Linked DNA regions of Rhodospirillum rubrum ATCC 11170. The protein of the gene in region 1 interacts with the protein of each later gene in a pairwise test. Links are inferred from orthologs where the notes say so. Each region holds a gene or a part of one and is shown on either strand. Other genes may lie near its edges.

Region 1 (4,228 bases):
GATGCCGAAATTGGCGATGCGCACCACTTCCAGGCGGTCTTGTTCAACGAACAAATCAACCCGGATGCCCTTTTTCTCGTCAACGCTGGCGACCACGCCGATCGGAATGCCCGGCGGGAAAATGCGGGCGTCGCCGCTGGTCACCACCCGGTCTCCGGGCTGAACGGCGATGCGGTCGCGCAAGAAGCGCAATTGCGGCCGATCCTGATTATCGCCGGCGAGAATGGCGCGAACGCGGCTGTCTTCAAGCAGAACCGGAATCCGGCTGTTGATATCGGTCAGCAAAAGCACCCGGGACGACCGCTGGCCGGCCTCGGCCACCGTTCCGGCCAATCCTTCGCCCGAAATGACCGCCTGCCCCTTGTTGACGCCATGGATGGTGCCGGCGAGCACGACCAGGGAGCGGGCGAAGGTGCCGCCGGTATCGGCGACCACCCGGGCCGTCACATAGGAGGCCTTGGGCTCGGGCACATAGGTGAGCAGGCCGCGCAGCGCCTCGTTTTCGGCTTCCAGATGGCGGGCGGCGGCCTGCCAGCGCATCAAGCGGTCATTCTCGGTCGCCAGCCGGTCGTTCTCGGCGCGAATCGAAGTGAGCTGGCGCAGATTGGCGAAGATCGCCGCGACGTTTTCCGCCGGGGTCGACATGAAGTCGAGCACCGGGGCGGCGGCATCGATCACCGTCGCCCGCACCCGTTCAACCAGAACCGTATCGGCCTTGCCCAGCAGCATGAAGGCGAAAGCCAGCCCCGCCAAAGCCACGAAGGCCGATTTCTGGACGAAAACCCGCAAGGCGGTCAGCCGCGCGGTTTGTCCCGTCGGTTGCTTCACGGAAGCGTTCTCCCTCCCTGGAGAAACCGGAGCCTCATGGAATGACCACGGCGGGGCGATCAAGCCCCGCTGTCGGCACCCATACCCGGGGACCCCGCGTCGCCCGCCCCATGCCTGTCGCGGCGCCCCATCGATGCGATAGGGGCCGGGATCAATACATCGTGGTCAGGACGTTGCGCAGACGCTTCATTTCCTCAAGCGCCCGACCGGTCCCCATGGCCACGCAGGACAACGGATCATCGGCGATCGAGACCGGCAGGCCGGTGGAGGCGCGCAAGACGTAATCGAGATTGGTCAGCAAGGCGCCGCCGCCGGTCAGAACGATACCCTTGTCGACGATATCGGCGGCCAATTCGGGGGCGGTGTGCTCGAGCGCCACCTTGACGGCCTCGATAATGGCGCTGACCGGCTCGGCCAGGCTTTCGGCGATCTGCGCCTCGCTGATCACCAATTCCTTGGGCACGCCGTTCATCAGGTCGCGGCCCTTGATCTCGATGGTGCGGTTCGACCCGTCCTCGGGCGGACAGGCGCAGCCGATTTCTTTTTTGATGCGCTCGGCCGAGCCTTCGCCGACCAGCAGATTATGATTGCGACGGATATAGGCGATGATCGCCTCGTCCATCTTATCGCCGCCGACGCGCACCGAGCGGGCATAGACGATGCCGCCCAGCGACAGCACGGCCACTTCGGTGGTGCCGCCGCCGATATCGACGACCATCGATCCGGTCGGTTCGGTCACCGGCAAGCCGGCGCCGATGGCCGCGGCCATCGGTTCCTCGATCAGGAACACCCGGCGGGCCCCGGCCGCCTCGGCCGATTCCTGGATGGCGCGGCGTTCCACGGCGGTCGAGCCCGAGGGAACGCAGATGATCACCATCGGGCTGGCGAAGCTGCGCCGATTATGAACCTTGCGGATGAAATGCTTGATCATTTCCTCCGCCACTTCGAAATCGGCGATGACGCCGTCACGCAAGGGGCGGATGGCCTGGATATTGCCAGGAGTGCGGCCAAGCATCTGCTTGGCTTCATCACCAACGGCGAGGACCTGTTTCTTGCCCTTCACGTCGGCGATCGCGACGACGGACGGCTCGTTGAGAACGATCCCCCTGCCCTTCACATAGACCAGCGTGTTGGCCGTGCCGAGGTCGATGGCCATATCCGCCGAAAGCAGGCCGGTCATTCTGGAAAACATTGTTGCTCGCTCGCCCTTGTCAAACCACGCCTCGGGATCCCATCACCCCAACCATCACGGGCGCGGCGCCAGTTCCACGTCGTTCGCTTAAGGAAGCCCGACGGAACCAATTCGCCCGAATTGACCCCTGTGCCTCCCCCACTTTTTTCAGACCCCACCCCCGCCTGCGGCAGACCGCCGCGCGCGAGGTGTCGGGCCTTGAAACAGCCTCTCCAAGCCGTTCCCTTCCCCGCATCCGCCGGATCGACCGGGCGCGGAACCCCGCGACCAACCGATGGCCCCCGACGACGGGCGCGGCCACCACAATGCAAACGAGGCCGAGGACCGGCCCCGACCTTACCATCCGCCTGTTCTCACAGGACGATCGTCGATGCCCGATAACCCGGGCCCCTGCCTCCAGGCCTTCGGCCCAAGCTCATGGCTTGATTTCCGGCCCGGATTCCGAAGGAGGAGCGTCGACGAGGGAGGCACACCGCTTAGCGGCCACGCGTCCAATCGCATTGCTGCGGGCGCGCGGTTCGACAATGAAGCTTTGATCGCCCCCGCTTGTCAACGTCCAAGAGAGACCCAGGCCGCCCTTTCTGCGCCGAGCCCAGAAACAACCGACCAAAGGTGCACTTTGTGCCCAAAATGACCACCCCCCCGGAAGGGTCACTTCCGGAGGGGTGGGTCGCACGCCCCTGGGGGCGATCAATCACGCGCCCCTTTGGGGCGACCTATGACGCGCCCCTTTGGGGCGATGGATCACACGCCCCTTTGGGGCGACGGATCAGTTCTTGTCCTTGTCGACCAGCCGGTTGGCGGCGATCCACGGCATCATGGCGCGCAGCCGGCCGCCAACCTCTTCGATCTGGTGCTCGGCGTTGCGGCGGCGGGTGGCCTTGAACGACGGCTGACCGGCCTTGCATTCGATCATCCAGTCGCGGACGAAGCGGCCGGACTGGATGTCATCGAGCACGCGCTTCATCTCGGCCTTGGTTTCCGGGGTGACGATGCGCGGACCGGTGACGTAATCGCCATATTCGGCGGTGTTGGAGATCGAGTAGCGCATATTGGCCATGCCGCCCTCGTACATCAGGTCGACGATCAGCTTGACCTCGTGCAGGCACTCGAAATAGGCCATCTCGGGGGCGTAGCCGGCTTCGACCAGGGTCTCGAAGCCGTTCTTGATCAGCTCGGTCAGGCCGCCGCACAGCACCGCCTGCTCGCCGAACAGATCGGTCTCGCATTCCTCGCGGAAGGTGGTCTCGATGATGCCCGAGCGCCCGCCGCCGATCGCCGAGGCATAGGACAGGGCGATCTCCATGGCGTTGCCGCTGGCGTCCTGGGCCACGGCGACCAGACAGGGCACGCCGCCGCCGCGCACGTATTCGCTGCGCACGGTGTGACCGGGGCCCTTGGGGGCGATCATGAACACATCAAGATCGGGGCGCGGCTCGATCAGGGCGAAATGGATGTTCAGGCCATGGGCGAAGGCCAGGGCGGCGCCCTGCTTCATATTGGCGTGCAGGTGATCCTTATAGAGATCGCCCTGCAGCTCGTCGGGGGTGAGGATCATCACCACATCGGCCCAGGCGGCGGCCTCGGCCGGAGTCTTGACGACGAGGCCCTGGCCGGTCGCCTTCTTGGCCGAGGGCGAGCCCTCGCGCAGGGCCACGCACACCTCGGTAACGCCGGAATCGCGCAGATTAAGGACATGGGCATGCCCCTGGGAGCCATAGCCGACCACGGCAACCTTCTTGCCCTTGATCAGGTTCACGTCGGCGTCACGGTCGTAATAAACACGCATGGTCTGTTCCTTCAGTGAAACAAAGGGGTGGCTTTCTTGAAACGGCCGCCTCCGCGGCTTCGTCTTCGCCGATCCCTTAAGGGCGCCGGCTACCGCCCGGCATCCAAAGGGATCCTGTTTAGAGCGTTAAAACGGCTGACCGCCGCGGGCGATGGCGGCAACGCCGGTGCGCGCGACGTCGATCAGCCCGAGCGGCTCCATCAAACCGATGAAGGCGTTGATCTTTTCGGTCTTGCCGACGATCTCGAAAACGAACGACTCGTTGGAGCTGTCGACAACCCGGGCGCGGAAGATATCGGCGATGCGCAGGGACTCGACGCGCTTCTCGCCGGTGCCCGCCACCTTGATCAGCGCCAATTCGCGCGACACATGCGGGCCTTCCACCGTCAGGTCCGAGACCTTGTGAACGGGCACCAGCC
Region 2 (2,999 bases), 580 kb from region 1 along the record:
TCATCGCCCGGCCCATGTTCTGCATGACCGTGCGGACGTCGGCGAAGTCCAGGTTGATCAGACCGGGATTGATCATCAGGTCGGTGACGCTGCGCACGCCCGAATACAGCACGTCGTCGGCCAATTTGAAGGCATCTGCGAAGGTGGTTTTTTCATTCGCCACCCGGAATAGATTCTGATTCGGAATGATAATCAGCGTATCGACGAATTGGGCCAGCTCGTCGATGCCCGCTTCGGCCAAGCGCATGCGGTGGGCGCCTTCGAACTGGAAGGGCTTGGTGACGACGCCGACGGTGAGGATTCCCAGCTCGCGGGCGACGCTGGCGACCACCGGAGCGGCGCCGGTGCCCGTGCCGCCGCCCATGCCGGCGGTGATGAACACCATATTGGCGCCCTGGAGTTCACCGGCGATCGCCTCGACCGCCTCTTCGGCGGCCACGCGGCCCACCTCGGGACGGGCGCCGGCGCCCAGGCCGCGGGTGGCCTCGGTGCCAAGCTGGATGCGGCGGCTGGTGCGCGAGTGGCACAACGCCTGGGCGTCCGTATTGGCGACGACGAAATCAACGCCCGCCAGTTCGGCGTCGATCATGTTGTTGACGGCGTTGCCGCCGGCTCCGCCGACACCGACGACGGTGATGCGGGGCTTGAGGTGAGGGGTTTCCGGTCCCTCGGGTAGGGTGATCTTGATAGCCATGTGGTCTGCCTCCGGATCGCTGGGGGACTCACTCCGGCGCGAAAAGCCGGGGAGGAGCCCATGCTCCCTAGTCACGAAATCGATACCGTCTCACCGCTCCCGAGGATCGACGGCACCGCTCTTACGGCGCCCTGGACGCCACCGTTAGAAGTTGTCCTTCCACCAGCGGGCGAACCGGCCCAGGGCTCCTGTCGCGACCGTCTCATCGGCGGTCGGATCGGTATCGGGGGTTTCGACCTGATGCTGAACCGCATAGCGCAGCATCCCGGCGCAGGTCGCGAAAGCCGGTCCCGAGGTGCTGTCGGCCAGCCCCCGGATCCGTTGCGGCCGACCGGGGCGCACCTGGCGGTCGAGGATGACCTCGGCCAGCTCGCGAACCCCCTGCAATTGACTTCCCCCCCCGGTCAGCACGACCAGCCGTCCGCCGACCTTGTCGAAGCCGCTGGCTTCCAGGCGGCCGCGCACCAGTTCGAAGGTCTCTTCGATGCGCGGGCGGATGATCTGCACCAACATGGAGCGGGGCACTTCGTTGGCGGTCGCCTCGTCGTCCTCGCCGACCAGCGGCACCCGCAGGATCTCGCGGGTGTCGGCGGGCGAGACCGAGCAACTGCCATGAATGGTCTTGAGCCGTTCGGCATTGGCGACCGGGGTCGTCAAGCCCTTGGCGATATCGTTGGTCACATGCAGTCCGCCCACCGGGATCATCTCGGTGTGGACGACATGGCCCTCGTGGAAAACGGCGATCGAGGTGGTGCCGCCGCCGAGGTCGATGACCGTCACCCCCATCTGCTTCTCGTCCTCGACCAGACAGGCGAGACCCGAGGCATAGGGGCTGACCACCTTGTCCTCGATATCGAGGTGGCAGCGCTCGACAACGGTCGACAGATTGCGCAACGGTCCGGCGGCGGCCGATACCAGATGGATCGACACCCCCAGGCTCTGGCCGAACATGCCGCGCGGGTCGAGCACGCCCTCGGTGCCGTCGATGGCGTAGGACACCGGAATGCAGTGGACCAACTCGCGGTCGGCCGAGGTATGCAGGCCCCGGCCATAGGCCTGGATGCGGCGCACGTCATTGCCGCGCACCTCGTGGCCGGCGATCGACATCTCGACCTCGACCCGGGTCGAATGGGGCTGGCCGCCGCTGACGTTGACGACGACGCTGGAGATGCGCTCGTTGGCCATCTGCTCGGCGGCGTCGACGGCGGCGCGAACCGACAGCTCGACCTCGTCCATATTGGCCACCTGACCGTTGCGCATGCCGCGCGACCGGTGATGGCCGACGCCGAGCACGCGCAACGCGCCGTCCTCTTCCTCGCGGGCGATGAAGCAGGCGATCTTGGTGGTTCCCACGTCAAGGGCGGTGATCAACCCGCCGCGCTGGCGTCGGGGCGGGGCCGCCCTGTGATCCTTCCGCCGCGTCCGGGCCGCGGTGGGGGTGTCTTTGCTGATGGCGTCTCTAGGCATCCCGTCCCTCGCTCTTTCGAACTATCGGTGGGGGTTTTTGTCCCCCGGCGGGGGCGCCGCGCGCCGGCTTGCCGCCGGCGATCTCGGCCTCGGGATCGACCGGCCCATCCTCGGCCAGCCGGACGACCAGCCGGCCGGGAAGGCGCATGTCGATCACCGAAAGGTTCTTTGACAGCAGGTGATCGCGGGCGTCGATCTGGACGAGCTGGTCGAGGGCGGCCGAGGGGTCCTCCTCGGGCAGGCGGACCACCAGCCCGTTTTCGATGCTGTCCAGGCGCAGGGTCCAGCGGCGCTCGCCGATCAGGGTGGCGGCCTTCACCCGCTCGGCGATCCCGGGCTGGCTGGTCAGCAGATTGAGCAGTTCGGCGGCATGCCCGGGCGCTCCGGCGCCGACCACCAGCGGCAGGGTGCGCCAACGGCCGGGGTCGGCCGCGATCGCCCGGCCTTCGCGGTCGATGACGGCGAAGGCGCCATTGTGCTGCCATAGCGCCATCGGCTCGCGCTCGGTGATCGCCACATGCACCTGATCGGGCAGGCGGCGCTCGACCCGGGCGCTGGCCACCCAGGGCAGGGCCTCCAGGCGGGTGCGCACCGTCTCGGGGTCGATCGCCAGCAAGGGGCCGCCCTGGGGAACGCCGATGGCGCCCAGGATATCGCGGCCGGCCGTCAGATCGCGGCCGGTGACGGTCACCTGACGCAGCACCAGCCCCTGGCGGGTCAGCACCCGGGCGGTTTCGCCCAGGCCCCAGCCTTCGCCGGCATCGCGGGCGCCGGCCGGAGGGACGCTCGATCCGGGCGCGCCGAGGGCCGGCGGCGGGGCAAGGCCGATCAGCCCGGC

What was found. The genes of interacting proteins can lie anywhere in the genome.
Region 2: the proteins of RRU_RS02475 (region 1) and ftsA interact in binary tests that used the Escherichia coli proteins (3 or more experiments, as listed by UniProt). The link is inferred for Rhodospirillum rubrum ATCC 11170 from one-to-one orthologs.

The regions. Positions count from the first base shown.
Region 1 is NC_007643.1:549,619-553,846, reverse strand. What follows is about bases 1-2,780. They hold RRU_RS02475 (rod shape-determining protein), read right to left. Parts: upstream 2,021-2,780; coding sequence 980-2,020; downstream 1-979. Other genes in these bases: mreC (rod shape-determining protein MreC), read right to left, coding at 1-828. Also shown: ilvC (ketol-acid reductoisomerase), read right to left, coding at 2,790-3,809; ilvN (acetolactate synthase small subunit), read right to left, coding at 3,936-4,228. UniProt on the Escherichia coli protein: Forms membrane-associated dynamic filaments that are essential for cell shape determination. Acts by regulating cell wall synthesis and cell elongation, and thus cell shape.
Region 2 is NC_007643.1:1,127,148-1,130,146, forward strand. It holds ftsA (cell division protein FtsA), read right to left. Parts: upstream 2,162-2,999; coding sequence 839-2,161; downstream 1-838. Other genes in the region: ftsZ (cell division protein FtsZ), read right to left, coding at 1-694; RRU_RS04940 (cell division protein FtsQ/DivIB), read right to left, coding at 2,154-2,999. UniProt on the Escherichia coli protein: Essential cell division protein that assists in the assembly of the Z ring. May serve as the principal membrane anchor for the Z ring.